2 regions of the Paenibacillus sp. J31R122 genome follow, and region 1 is predicted to be linked to the other one. Evidence: predicted binding sites of a transcription regulator. Region 1 holds the regulator's gene; the other holds the start of a gene.
What was found. The regulator LexA, encoded in region 1, represses DNA repair genes until DNA is damaged. The targets are predictions, from matches to a motif close to CGAACATATGTTCG.
Positions count from the first base shown of each region.

Region 2: a site for LexA is predicted at 3,806-3,819, ahead of recA (recombinase RecA). Genes of this name have one in related genera too.

Region 1 is NZ_JBWDNM010000002.1:629,437-636,969, forward strand. It holds gene AC0YN7_RS06035 (ABC transporter permease) at 9-1,361, opposite strand; gene AC0YN7_RS06040 (ABC transporter ATP-binding protein) at 1,358-2,071, opposite strand; gene yneA (cell division suppressor protein YneA) at 2,336-2,710, opposite strand; gene lexA (transcriptional repressor LexA) at 2,868-3,488, shown strand; gene AC0YN7_RS06055 (hypothetical protein) at 3,565-3,780, opposite strand; gene AC0YN7_RS06060 (CAP domain-containing protein) at 4,389-5,147, opposite strand; gene AC0YN7_RS06065 (YjcZ family sporulation protein) at 5,344-5,454, shown strand; gene AC0YN7_RS06070 (hypothetical protein) at 5,783-5,905, shown strand; gene glnA (type I glutamate--ammonia ligase) at 6,249-7,533, opposite strand, start outside.
Region 2 is NZ_JBWDNM010000002.1:121,539-129,071, forward strand. It holds gene AC0YN7_RS03660 (RodZ domain-containing protein) at 1-649, shown strand, start outside; gene AC0YN7_RS03665 (YajQ family cyclic di-GMP-binding protein) at 751-1,245, shown strand; gene pgsA (CDP-diacylglycerol--glycerol-3-phosphate 3-phosphatidyltransferase) at 1,735-2,310, shown strand; gene AC0YN7_RS03675 (competence/damage-inducible protein A) at 2,401-3,648, shown strand; gene recA (recombinase RecA) at 3,890-4,939, shown strand; gene AC0YN7_RS03685 (regulatory protein RecX) at 4,997-5,719, shown strand; gene rny (ribonuclease Y) at 5,902-7,443, shown strand.

The DNA of each region.
Region 1 (7,533 bases):
GCCAATTTCTAATCTCGTCTAATTGCGGTTAATGCATCTGTTCGGGATGCACTGATCGCCGGATAAATGCCGGATAACACTCCAGTCGCTAATGCGAACATCATCCCAATCGGTATCGCCAATAAAGGTATAAAGATAATAACTGCGTCCTGCTCACCCGAAAGCGCATGTATCAACCCATTGATACCCCAAACTATCCAATAAGAAAACAGCACACCGAGCAGTCCGCCCAGGAAACCTAATAAAGCAGCCTCTACAATAAACATATTGCGAATTTGTCCTAGATTAGCGCCAAGAACCTTCATAATACCAATTTGCCTTCTTCGCTGATAGGTAGACATCGTCATCGCAACAACGATCGATATCGAAGCGATAATGAGAATAAATACACCAATGCCGATTGCCGCTGCCTTAATGATTTTAAACTCATTCGCCAGCCTTTCCTTCTGATGTAAATTCGTTTGTGTTGTTAAAAACAGCTTTTGTATTTGTTTCTCCACCTGTTCAATATTTGCTTGACTGTCGACCTTAACAACTACCGAATTGTATGTATTCTCATTTTCATTGCCGAGCTTTAATTCCTTATTAAGCTGCTTAGCTGTCTCCATAGAGACATAAGCCTTCTTGTCATACATCACATTATTTTCGTTCATCCCATCTGGCTTCTTCAACACGCCAACAATTCGCAAAGGCGTGCTGTTATAGGCTTTTTCCATTGAATTATTGCGGAAAATAATCTGTTTCTGATACAACGGTGTAGGTATGCGATTTAAATTTTCATATTGCTTAATCAACTCTTCATCGAACGGGTTTTTGTCCATCTGTGTCAGTAAGCTTTGGCGCGCTTCCTCATCCGCCATACCAAGTGTCGCGCCGTAATTGAGAACAACTGTCCCGGTCAAATCAGAAGTTTTCCCTTGCAAAAAAGAATGGCCAAACGCAGACAGCATATCTAGATCGGTTGCGATAACTTCGGTGTGATTGGGCGATTTCGATTGATCAAGTGTAGACATCTGCATATAATTCAACTGCTGAAAGGGAGCCGCAGCTACGACATGTGGAAACTTCTTAATTAGATCCAGCTTTTGCTTTGTTAAGCTGCCCTTCTGTAAAGCTCCTGCTTCTGGAGCAGAGCCTTCTGAATTTGAGTGTCCGCCTGTATTGGCACTCACAGTAATTTCATCCATTTTCAAATAACTGTTCATTTCTTGTTCGATATAGACCTGAGCGGACTCGCCTATGCTCATTGCCACGATTATAGCTGCGCAGCCTATCGATATGCCTGCCGCACAAAGTGCTGTGACCACTTTTCGTCGCTTCACTTGATCCCAAGATAAACGGGTAATATCGCTAATTCTCAATGTAAACTCCCTTCCACAACCCTAGTTTCGGGGGCTGTTTCGTGCTCCGTAACGAGAAAGCCATCTCGCAATGTAATAATCTTTTGTGTCTGTATGGCTACCTCACGCTCATGTGTAACAATAATAAAAGTCGTCTTCATCGTATGGTTCAAATGCTTCAAAATAGCTATAATCTCTTCTTCCGTCTTCGTGTCCAAATTCCCTGTTGGTTCATCTGCGAATATGACCGAAGGCTCTGTAATAAGCGAACGCGCAATACTGACACGCTGCTGCTGCCCTCCCGATAGCTGAGATGGGAACAAATCCGCTTTTTCAGGAATACCGACCTGCTTTAATAAATCGAGCGCTTTTTGTTTACGAACTGATGGATGAATCGACTGAAATACTAGCGGAAGTTCTACATTTTCACGAACGGTGAGATGTGCAACCAGCTCATATGCTTGAAAAATAAATCCAATATGCTTTCGCCTAAATTCGGCTAATTGGTTCTCATTCATCGATACAATATTATGATCGGCAATGTAAATATTGCCTTCTGTTGGCTTCATTAAGCCCGCCATCAAATTCAATAAGGTGGACTTGCCGGAGCCGGAGCTGCCTAGCAGCGCGACCATCTCTCCCTTACTCACAGTAAAGCTTATCTGCTGGAGCACTGGAGTCGTTTCACTCCCCGTTTGGAAAGAATGGGATAAGCCTTCAACACGTAACATATAGGGTTCTCCTTCTACAAAAATTGACAATCTAATCTATTTTAATATAAAAGCTGTGGTATAACCAACTCTTTCGAGCCTATTACATACTTTGTTATTAACCTCCGTTCATTAATGTCCCTATTAATAGACGTTCTGAAAGTCTTCTTCCCCTTCACTTCAAACAAAAAAACTTTCCTAAACATGCAGAAGTCATTCATCCTGCTTGTTCGGAAAGCTATCGATTGTGTTGTATTTGCAAACTATTAATTAATGTTCCTATGTTCAATTCGGAATAATGAGCTGCTGACCAGGCTTAATATTTGCATTCTGCAGTCCATTCCGATCCTTAATTAGGTAAACTATATATCGAGTATCCTCACTGCCATCATTAAAACGCTTGGCGATTTCCCAAAGAGTGTCTCCAGCATTTACAATTACAACCTGTTCGTTCGTCGAAGCAGGTGTAATTTCACTCCCTGATGCATTAGTACCCATAAGCAAAAAGCTTGTAAACAATAAAACAAATAAAGCGATACTCACTACTATCTTCACAGCATGCCGCTGCATAACCGGCAGCAGACGGCGTCTAATTGTTGTTAAATTACTCTCTGGTTGTGTATGGATCGATTTGTAAAAACTTGGACTAGTTATCATCATCAGCACCCCAAACGTTTGTTCTGTTTTCAGAATACACGAACAAACGTTTGTAGTCAACAAAAAAATACGAACTTCTGTACTTAAGAACTTATGTTTGTACGAACTCCGGTTCTATGTTATAATTTCCTACAACAAACCTACTATTGGAGTGATCGCAGTGTCGAAGATTTCCAACCGACAACATTCGATTCTTGAATTTATTAAGAATGAAGTTCGGGAGAAAGGCTACCCGCCGTCCGTCCGAGAAATCGGAGAAGCTGTTGGATTATTATCCAGCTCAACCGTTCATGGTCATTTGGACAGATTGGAGAAGAAAGGGCTTATTCGCCGAGATCCAACTAAGCCGCGTGCAATTGAAATATTAGACAATGAAGGTGTAGATGGAATTATACCTCTCTCTGTATCCAAAGTGCCGATAGTCGGCAAAGTAACCGCAGGTGTACCTATTACTGCAACTGAAAATATCGAGGAGTACTTCCCCCTTCCATCGCATTTCGTAGGCGATAGCAGCGTTTTTATTTTGAGCGTAATGGGAGAAAGCATGATCGAGGCTGGTATTCATAACGGAGACTATGTTATCGTTCGTCAGCAGCCAACTGCCAATAATGGCGACATCGTTGTTGCAATGACTGAAGACGATGAAGCAACTGTCAAAACCTTCTACAAAGAGAAGGATCACTTTCGTCTACAACCGGAGAACTCCTCCATGGAGCCTATTCGACTTCACAATGTGACGATTTTAGGCAAGGTTATCGGAATATTCCGTGATATTCATTAATTAGCCTAAAACGTACATACTAACTAGACTGAATCCAAGCGCAAGCATACGGGATTCAGTCTTTTTTTTACCTATTTTACGTACGATCCCATCCTTCAATCACTCGAACAAAATGATTCCCCTCATCCCTCTCTATATATTTGTCCTCAATTAAATTATCCAATAATAACGCGATTTCTTTGTCTGACCACCCGGTTAACCGGCAAACTAATGTAAAGTCACTCTTTACCCATTCCAATTGATTCAAATTCCACAAAATTCGCAACAGCTTTCGCTCTCGGTCTCCAAGCATCTATACACAACTCCATTCACTTGAACCTTGCAAACGACATTTAACAATAAATAGAACACATGTTCTTATTATATACCAAACATTCGCTCTTATTGCAAGAAAATAAAAGCTATCCGATATACGAATATATCCAAAATAGGAGCAATCCCCTCTGCAACTGCCTTTTCAACATATTTCAGTGTAAGCTCTGGGCTTATGACACGGTTTATGTATCTACGTAACAAGAATCCAATCACATCGAAGAATACGTGCATAAATTACAGAGTACTCAATAAAAGGAGGTGGAATGAAAAATGTCTAGTGTAGGTGGAGCTTTTACAAACACTGGTACTATTCTGGTGCTCTTTATTTTATTGGTAATTATCGCTTGTAGCTGTGGCGTCTTTGGTGGAGGTTACTAATAAATTCAATTACGATATAAAGTCCCTAAGTCCAGGACACTAAACTTTGACTACAAACAAACAAAAGACCCTTCAATGGGTCTTTTGTTTGTTATAACGTAACTTCTCCTTCTTGAGAGCATATTGACTTTACAAATAATAAATCGAGGTGATCAAGTGTCAGGTTTCGGTTTTTTTGTTCATCCTCGGGCATATATTGATAGTTAGTTAGCCAATAAATTCTTGTACCCATTCACCGTTATAATAGGCTATTCCGATCTGGGTAAAGCTGTTTTTCAAAATATTGGCTTTGTGCCCCGGACTGTTCATCCAATCGTTCATAACTTGCGTAGGACTGCTTTGGCCCTTTGCGATATTTTCTCCCGCTGAGCTGTATGTGATTCCGAACTGCTTCATCATATCGAACGGTGATCCGTAAGTCGGAGAATTATGATCAAAGTAATTGTTATTATGCATATCCTGTGCTTTGACCATCGCCATTTTCGCTAATTCAGCATTCTTACTTAGGGAGTTCAAGCCCACTTTGGATCTTTCTTTATTAACCAAATCCAAAACTTGCTGTTCAAATTGAGACGAATTAGTGTTTTGATTTGGTGGATTATTTGCAGGTGGTTGTACTGGTGCTGGATTATTTGCAGGTGGTTGTACTGGTGTTTGATTCCTTGGATTTTCTACCGGTACCTGACCGAGATTTAACCAATCAAACCAGTTTGAAGCTGCACCCGGCACTTGTTTCATCGAAATAGATGATTTCCCTGCATTCGTCGTAGCAGTAGATGATGCCTGGGTTAAGTTTCGTGCTGGTGTAGTAGTATGAGCATGAGTTTGAATACGTGCTGGTGTAGTAGTATGAGCTTGAGTTTGAATACGTGCTTGATTAGGAGTCACTTGCTTTTGTGTCATGTTGCCATTACTCGTACAACCTGTTATTAGTAATAGTGCTGCCAATACAATCAATCTAAACATTAATCCAGCCTCCCCTATATTATCACACAGTAACGTTGCGATTTTATGGTTAGCTTTAGACCCTTCTTTTATTCCTCATACATCTTTCCTACATTATTTAGTCTGGTCGATCCTCTTTACTGTACAAACACCCAAACATGAAGCTAAAGTAGTGCATAACCTATAATGTACAAAAGAGGAAAGAGGTGAATGTTTAATGGGTGGATACGTTGGCGGTGTTAATAACAGCTTGGGATTTATTCTGGTGCTGTTCATTTTATTGGTAATTATCGCATGTAGTACAGGATTTGGTGGCTGGGGTTATTAATAATTAATGATTATTAATTGTAGATAAAGAATTCCTTTAACAAAAGGTCCATTCTATGGGCCTTTTATTTATTTTCATGAATCAATATTCCCAAGCAGCTATTTCTTAATACGCAACAATTGTTCTAACTGTATATATGTACTTAATCCAAAAACTCCTTTTTCATAGATCGTAGAAATACATATTTGGGCTGCTTTACCGCGATTCTAGCACTTGATGTTTCTTTAAAAATTTTGTCTCTAATACTTAATATCTACTTACCAAAAGCCCTATCAACTGAACAATAAATGAATATACTAATGGGGAACAAGTATAGGAGGTTTGGTTAATGAAAAAAGATACAGAAGGATTGACTGCTGATGACTTAGCAATAATAGCTGCGATTTTAATAATTATAACCGATGGAATAAGCTTGTTGTCGCTAATTAAAGCAAGACAAGAAAAGAAATAAAACCTGCTCTAAATCTTCAGGAGACACAATCTCAAAACCGTAGACTCATATACCTTCCCGGAACTTTCGCCAATTAAGATAGATATTAGTGATGCTATGCCATATGAAAGCCAGATTAGAGAATTATCAGAACAAGTTGTTTATACTTACGAAAGAGAAAATCTATCTTCCAAAGAAACAACTGCAGGAGCATGCTTTAAGGATCATGGTTTATGAATATTTACATCATAAATCTCCGTTGTACAAGCCTATAGATAAGGTATACGTAATTGCAACAATCGCGAATTGACTCACTCCTACAAAAAAATCCCTTAGCGCTCAAAGCGCTAAGGGATTACTTATTTTAATACATCAAATATTGATCGCGTTCCCATTGGTGAACCTGTGTGCGGTACATATCCCACTCAATTTCTTTCAATTCGTAGAAATGAGCAAGCGCATGGTCACCGAGCGCTTCGCAAACGATGTCGCTTCTCAGCATTTCGTCTAACGCTTCTTTCAAGTCAACAGGCAAGCTTGGAATGCCAGAATCAAGACGCTCTTCTTCTGTCATAATATAAATATTGCGGTCCGTTGGTTCCGGCAATTGGAGCTTGTTATTAATTCCATCAAGTCCCGCTTTCAGCATAACCGCTAGAGCAAGGTACGGATTCGCTGCAGGATCCGGATTACGAACCTCAACACGAGTACTTAAGCCGCGTGAAGCTGGTATACGAATCATCGGCGAACGATTGCTTGCCGACCAAGCTACGTAGCAAGGCGCTTCATAACCAGGTACAAGACGTTTGTATGAGTTGACTGTAGGATTAGTAACAGCCGCCATAGCACGAGCATGCAATAAGATACCCGCCATATAGTGACGTGCTGTCGCACTTAAACCTAGCTTGTCCTTCTCATCGTAAAACACATTTGTGTTGCCCTGGAACAAGGATTGGTGACAGTGCATACCTGAACCATTCACGCCAAACAAAGGTTTAGGCATGAATGACGCGTGCAAGCCATGCTCACGAGCGATCGTTTTTACAACAAGCTTAAATGTTTGAATTTGATCTGCCGCTTTAATAGCGTCCGCATATTTAAAGTCGATTTCATGCTGTCCTGGTGCAACCTCATGATGTGACGCTTCAATTTCGAAGCCCATTTCTTCAAGAGTAAGTACGATTTCACGGCGACAGTTCTCGCCCATATCCATTGGTGCCAAGTCGAAGTATCCGCCTTGGTCATTAAGCTCTGTAGTCGGTTCGCCATTCGCATCCGTCTTGAACAAGAAAAATTCCGGTTCAGGTCCGACATTCATCGCTGTATATCCCATTGCCTCAGCTTCTTTAAGCGCACGCTTCAAAATGCCGCGCGGATCTCCGGCAAATGGTGTACCGTCAGGCATATAGATATCACAAATTAAACGGGCAACTCTATCTTGTGCTACCCATGGGAAAACTACCCAAGTATCCAAATCAGGATATAAATACATGTCGGATTCTTCAATGCGCACATAACCTTCAATAGAAGATCCGTCAAACATCATTTTGTTATCGAGCGCCTTTTCTAACTGACTGACTGGTATTTCAACGTTTTTAATTGTCCCAAGCAAATCGGTAAACTGCAAACGGATAAATCGAACATTTTGT
Region 2 (7,533 bases), 510 kb from region 1:
GCCTCGTCGCGTAAAGTCGCGATCCTCAGAAAGAATAGGGAAAATCGGCTTTAATATAATGATGTGGTCCTTTCTTATTTTGATCATCGTTGTAGTCTGGATCTATGTAATTAATAAAGAGGAAGCACCTACTGATAAGGTAGATCGAAGCACGAATATTACAGATGCTTCCAATACTCCTTCTCCTACCGATAAAGTCGATAATGGTACAAATAACGGAGGATCGACAGTTAATCCAGTTGTAACACCTACGCCGCCAACAAAAGAGCTGACAACAGTTACTTTTGCCAAAATAGTCGGTAAAGCTGATCAATATGATATCGGGCCAGCAGGCGAACATAAGGTTGAAATAAAAGTGGCGGGTGGTAAAAACTGGGTTGAGGTTCGTTCCGGGAGCAACAAAGGGGAGAAGCTCTTCTATAGCAATGCTGAGGACGGCGATGTTAAGACTTATGATCTGAAGGAGCCAATCTACATCAATGTCGGGCGTTCTGATTTCACGGAAATACTAGTGGATGGAGTGCTTGTTCCAGACGGAGATCGTGCGGGTTCAAAAAAATTATTGCTGGTACCTGCGGCAGTTGAAGCACCGATCACGAGTGATACTCCGACTGAAGGTGCTGACAACAGTACCACAAAAACGGAGTAATGCTTGAAGTGCTTACGAAGTAGGTTTTGCATTCGCAAAACTAAGAATATGCTTACGAAGTAGGTTTTGCATTCGCAAAACCTTTAAAGGAGAGATATAACATGGCGTCAGAAAATGCTTTTGATATCGTATCTAAGGTAGATATGCAGGAGCTTGCGAATGCAATTAAGCAAGCGGAGCGGGAAATTGAAACACGTTTTGATTTCAAAGGAAGTAAGAGCAGCATTACACTAGATAAGGAAGATCTAGTCGTTGCGTCTGAGGACGATTACAAGCTGAAGAGCGTACTCGATATTTTGCTTTCCAAAATGGTAAAGCGCGGAGTGCCGATCAAAAACTTGGACTATGGTAAGATCGAAGGTGCTTCGGCTAATACAGTTCGTCAACGGATTAAGTTAAGACAAGGTATTGAGCAGGATGTATCCAAAAAAATCAACATTTTGATACGCGATTCGAAATTGAAGGTGAAAAGTCAAATTCAAGGCGATCAGCTGAGAGTTTCTGGAAAAAGCCTTGATGATTTGCAAGCTGTTATGAAGCTTCTAAGAGAAGCAGATTTACCTGTAGAGCTGCAATTTACTAACTATCGCTCGTAATTAAGAAGAAACGACTTCGTCGTACTTGTCAAAGGACAAAGCGTTTCTCGCAAAATATAGGCGGAGTATAAAGGTAAAACTTATACTTTCCTATATTTCAAGCGTAAACGGCTGTCGCCGTCCTTGGCGGCAAAGCTCGTTTCGCGGTGGTTATATAGAAATGGATAAGCGTGAAACTTATAAATTCTATATAACTAACGAAGCTTCGTTTCATCGCATAGTCGAGAGGCGAGGCTTTTGTTTGATGTTTATGCAATAGTAAAATACCTTTATTCCTGTTTTTGACACGTGTAGGGTCATGTATTATACTTAATGAAATAGCGTTCTTGAAGGGGTTTGGAACACGCAGATGGCAGAACGAACAGAGCTACTCACACATCGTTACAAGAGAGATCAGGCCCATTTTACATTATTAACAGGTTCAATCCACGAACAAGGGGTTCGTATAACGCACACCTACGAGTTTGAACTATCCAAGGAGGTCATTGCGTGAACCTGGCGAATAAAATTACACTTGCCAGAATATTTTTGGTGCCGGTTATCATGTTTTTTCTGCTCATCAAAATGGACTTGGGGTCGTTTGTTATTTCAGACTTCTCCATAACATATAACCAGATCATTGCGGCAATTATATTTATCGTGGCAGCAAGCACAGATGGACTAGACGGTTACATAGCACGCAAGAACAAAATTGTTACAAATCTGGGCAAGCTGCTTGATCCGCTTGCAGATAAGCTTTTGGTTGCAGCGGTACTTATTTCACTTGTTGAGATGAACAAGTTGAATGCACTGATCGCGATTGTAATTATAAGTAGAGAGTTTGCAGTCACTGGATTGCGCCAGATTGCTCTTCTTGAAGGCTCAGTAATGGCAGCAAGCATGTGGGGCAAATGGAAAACAGCGATTCAAATTACGATGATAATCGCGATATTGCTTAATAATTTCCCGTTCGCCTTAATCGACTTCCCGTTTGACGTATATGCAAGCTGGATTGCGACCATTATTACGGTTTACTCAGGTATTGATTATTTTATGAAAAACAAACATTTGATTCCGGTCGAGTAATGATAAAAGCATCTTTCCGTGTTTACGGGAGGGTGCTTTTGTGTCTAAGCAAGGCAGCTTTGTGAATATGTAAGAGATGGGGAATGAATGATGAAAGCAGAAATTATCGCAGTAGGCACGGAGTTATTGTTGGGTCAAATCGTAAATACGAATGCACAGTTTATATCACAAAGGTTAGCGGGATTAGGTGTGGATGTCTATTTTCAGACTGTTGTTGGAGATAATGCCGATCGATTAAAACAAGCAATTGAAATTGGCAGAAGCCGTGCTGATTTGCTGATCTTTACAGGAGGACTTGGGCCTACACAGGATGATATTACGAAAGATGTGCTTGCTGCTTATCTAAACCGCGGGCTCATTCTTCATGATCCGTCCATGGCTGCAATCGAGCATTTATTCAGCTCGAGAGGTATACATATGGTAGAAAGCAATCGGCGTCAGGCATTGATGATCGAAGGCAGTGTACCGCTGGAAAATACAGCAGGTCTTGCTGTTGGAAATGGGTTGTCGGTGGATGGAACCTTGTACATGCTGCTGCCTGGACCGCCAAAGGAAATGAAGCCGATGATGGAAGGCGCGGGCGAGCTATGGCTTCGGTCGATGATAGGCGATATGCAGGCGCTGTACTCTCGTTTGTTGAAATTTGCGGGAATCGGTGAGTCAAACCTCGAAGCAAAGCTGCTTGAATTAATTGAAGGACAGTCAGATCCGACAATTGCTCCTTATGCTAACGAGGGTGAAGTATCCATCCGTGTATCAACGAAAGAGAAGTCGCTTGCCGACGCAGATCGGAAAATCGATGAAACGGTGAATAAAATAAAGCAGCTGGTTGGCGAATACTTGTATGCGGAAAAGGATATTCCAATTGAAGAAGAGGTCGTACATCTTCTAAGGCGTTCAAGCCGTAAGCTAGCAAGCGCGGAAAGCATCAGCGGTGGATTGCTGGCCGAGCTCATTACAAACGTTCCTGGGAGCAGTGGAGAGTATTTAGGAGGGGTTGTAACCTATACGAATGTTATGAAGCATAAGCTTCTAGGTATTCCGATGTCTCAGCTTGAAGGAGAAGGCGCGCCCGGTGCGATCAGTGAGTCTACAGCGGCATTAATGGCGGAGCGGATTAGAGAGCTATCAGATGCTGATTTCGGTGTATCATTAACCGGAGTTGCTGGACCCGCGGAATCGGAAGGAAAGCCGGTTGGGCTAGTGTATTTCGCAATAGCAGAGCGCGGGAAGCCGACATTGGTGCATACGATGAACTTGAGCGGTAATCGGTCGATTATTCGTTTAAGAGCTGTTAAATCCGCGTTCTATCAATTGTGGCGTTCATTAAAGGCATAGATTTCGTGTGATTACAGCTACATTGTCTGATTATGTAAAAAATAGTTGTCAAATGCTGATAGGATGTTATACTAGTAGATAATTACGGAAGAACCGTGGCGAAGATTACTTCGCTGCGGTTTTTTTATGTCCTAATTTGGAGGTGACACAAAAAAGACGAATGTATGTTCGAAAAAAATGCTTGGCAACCTGTCCGAAAAAAGGTATCATAACATTATAAATAGTGAAGGATGTGAGATCGTTGTCGGATCGTCGCGCTGCGTTGGAAATGGCTATGCGCCAAATTGAGAAGCAATTTGGTAAAGGGTCAATTATGAAATTGGGTGAATCAACACACATGCAAGTAGAAACCGTGCCCAGCGGTTCACTTGCTCTAGATATCGCATTAGGAATAGGCGGATTGCCGCGTGGACGTATTATTGAAGTTTATGGACCTGAATCATCAGGTAAAACTACAGTTGCTCTTCATGCTATCGCAGAGGTACAGAAGGCCGGAGGAACTGCAGCATTTATAGATGCTGAGCATGCGTTAGACCCACTTTATGCTAATAAGCTTGGTGTTAATATTGATGAACTGCTGCTTTCACAGCCTGATACGGGCGAGCAAGCATTGGAAATTGCCGAAGCACTTGTACGAAGCGGAGCGGTTGACATTATTGTAGTCGATTCCGTTGCTGCACTAGTTCCGAAAGCAGAAATTGAAGGGGATATGGGAGATTCTCATGTCGGTCTTCAAGCCCGCTTGATGTCACAAGCATTGCGGAAGCTATCGGGAGCAATTAGCAAATCGAAGACGATCGCTATTTTTATTAACCAATTGCGTGAGAAGATTGGCGTAATGTTCGGTAACCCGGAGACAACTCCAGGCGGCCGTGCGCTTAAATTCTACTCCAGTATTCGACTTGATGTGCGTCGTATTGAAACAATCAAACAAGGTAATGACATGGTTGGTAATCGTACTCGTATCAAGGTCGTTAAGAACAAGGTAGCTCCGCCATTTAAGCAAGCAGAGATCGATATTATGTATGGTGAAGGTATTTCTAGAGAAGGAAGCCTTGTAGATATCGGTGTTGAGATGGAAATTGTTCAGAAGAGCGGCGCATGGTTTTCATATAATGGTGATCGACTTGGACAAGGACGTGAGAATGCAAAGCAATTTTTGAAGGACCATAAAGACACGGCTTTGATCATCGAGAAGCAAATCCGTGATGCAAGCAATTTGGCAGCAACAGCAACGCCGGCTGATTTCTCCAAAGATGAAGATGAAGATGAATTCGAAGATTTAGATTAAATTATAGTAAACATGATAGATGTACAGGCATCGCCGTCCCAATAGGGAGGCGATGTTTTGTTTAGAGAAGGAGCCGTACATGTGATAAACGAGGAAAAAGATAATACCTATACGATAATGTCGGTTAAACAAGATAAAAAAGAACGAAGACGGTATCACATTTTCTGCGAAGCGGAAGAACCTGTACTGTTTGTTCATGAAGATATATTAATACGTTTTCGGTTAATGAAGGGGCAGCAGCTAACAACTTTAGAAATTGAAAACATACGCAGAGAAGATGAGCAGTACCGCGCATATGCGCTAGCTGTCTATTATCTTGGAGCGAAGCCTAGAACGCGTAAACAATTGGAGCAGTATTTGACGCGCAAAGAGTTTGAAGAGAACAATATTAATTATGCACTAGACCGTTTGGAAAGTGAACACATTATTGATGATGATGCGTATGCCAAACAATTTGCGGCGCAACGACTTCGAAATGGGCTGAAGGGTCGTAGATGGATTAAACAAGAGCTTCAGCAGCGTGGTATTTCGAAGGATACGGCCGCAGAGGTTGTTAATTCACTCGATCAAGAGTCTGAACTGGCTTCTGCAAAAGTAGCTGCCGAGAAGAAATGGCGTTCTCTAAAAGGAGAGCAAAGAGAGCGGAAGCGTAAGCTGATGGGCTATTTGTTACGTCGAGGCTACCCAGGTGATATAGTAAAAGAAGCGGTTAATTCGATCAATTTAAAAGAAGAAATAGAGATGTTCGATGAAGATGATGGGCTTTTGCTTGACAATTGATTTTGCGAAAAGATAAAATGAAGTTGTATTCTTTCTATCATGAATCAATTTTCCTTCCAAAAGTTGATTCAAAACGATTATTTTCGTCAAATTGTTTGATGATGAAACGGTATTGAAGCCGATTGAAAACCTAATATCATCCCAAGTAGTGCCTTGGTGTATGCAACAAGGAGGTGAACAAGATGAATCCAATTTTTGTGATCTTGATCTGTCTCTTTGTTGGCGTAATTTTCTTTTTCGTTGGTTATTTTATACGAAAGTCGATTGCCGAGGCTAAAATTTCAAGTGCAGAGCAAGCCGCTGTCCAAATCGTGGAAAACGCGAAGAAGGAAGCTGAAGCACAGAAAAAAGAAACCGTACTAGAGGCGAAAGACGAAGTCCATAAACTCCGTACCGAAGCTGAGAAAGACATTCGTGAGCGACGCAACGAAGTCCAACGTCAAGAAAGACGCTTGGTACAGAAAGAGGAGTCGCTGGATAAAAAGTTAGAAGCGCTAGAACGCAAAGAAGAGATTGTAGCCAATAAAGAGAAGCGGATCGAAGAGACGCAAGAGCAAATCGATACGATTTACAAGCAGCAGCTTAGTGAGCTAGAGAGAATTTCTAGCTTAACAACTGAAGATGCGAAATCGATTATTTTGTCAAACGTTGAACAGGAAGTTCGACAGGAAACAGCTCAAATGATTAAAGAGATCGAGCAGCAAGCGAAAGAAGAAGCTGACAAAAAAGCACGTAACATTATTTCGCTAGCAATCCAACGTTGTGCGGCTGATCATGTGGCTGAGACAACGGTATCCGTTGTAACTTTGCCGAATGAAGAAATGAAAGGCCGTATTATCGGACGTGAAGGCCGAAATATCCGTGCTTTGGAAACATTGACCGGTATCGATCTCATAATCGACGATACACCGGAAGCGGTCATTTTGTCTGGATTCGATCCAATCAGACGCGAAATTGCCCGCACTGCTCTAGAAAAACTTGTAGCTGATGGTCGTATCCATCCTGCTCGCATTGAAGAAATGGTTGAAAAATCACGCAAAGAAGTAGATGAGCGCATTCGTGAATACGGTGAGCAAGCTACTTTCGAAGTGGGCGTACATGGCTTGCATCCTGATCTAATTAAGATTATCGGTCGCTTGAAGTTTAGGACAAGTTATGGTCAGAACGTACTGAAGCACTCCATGGAGGTTGCTTACCTAACTGGCTTGATGGCGGCAGAACTTGGCGAGGATGTTACTCTCGCGAAGCGCGCAGGATTGCTGCATGATATCGGTAAAGCGCTAGACCACGAAGTGGAAGGCTCTCACGTTGAAATCGGCGTAGAGCTGGCGAAGAAGTACAAGGAGCATCCTGTTGTTATTAACAGTATTGCATCTCATCACGGTGATACGGAAGCAACTTCCGTTATCGCGATTCTAGTAGGAGCGGCTGATGCTTTATCAGCTGCACGTCCAGGGGCTCGTCGTGAAACGCTTGAGACTTACATCAAACGACTGGAAAAGCTTGAAGATATTTCCTTATCATTTGAAGGTGTTGAGAAATCGTTCGCGATTCAAGCCGGCCGCGAGGTTCGCGTCATGGTACAGCCAGAAAAAATCGATGATACAGAAGCATTCCGACTCGCTCGGGATATCACGAAAAAAATCGAGAGTGAACTTGATTATCCGGGACATATTAAAGTTACGGTTATTCGTGAGACAAGAGCAGTTGAATACGCGAAATAAACAACAATCAAATAGTTATGACAGAAAAGTGGCTGCTCGTTCAGCCACTTTTCTGTCTGAATAATGAGTGTAAATGAAAAAAGGAAGTGT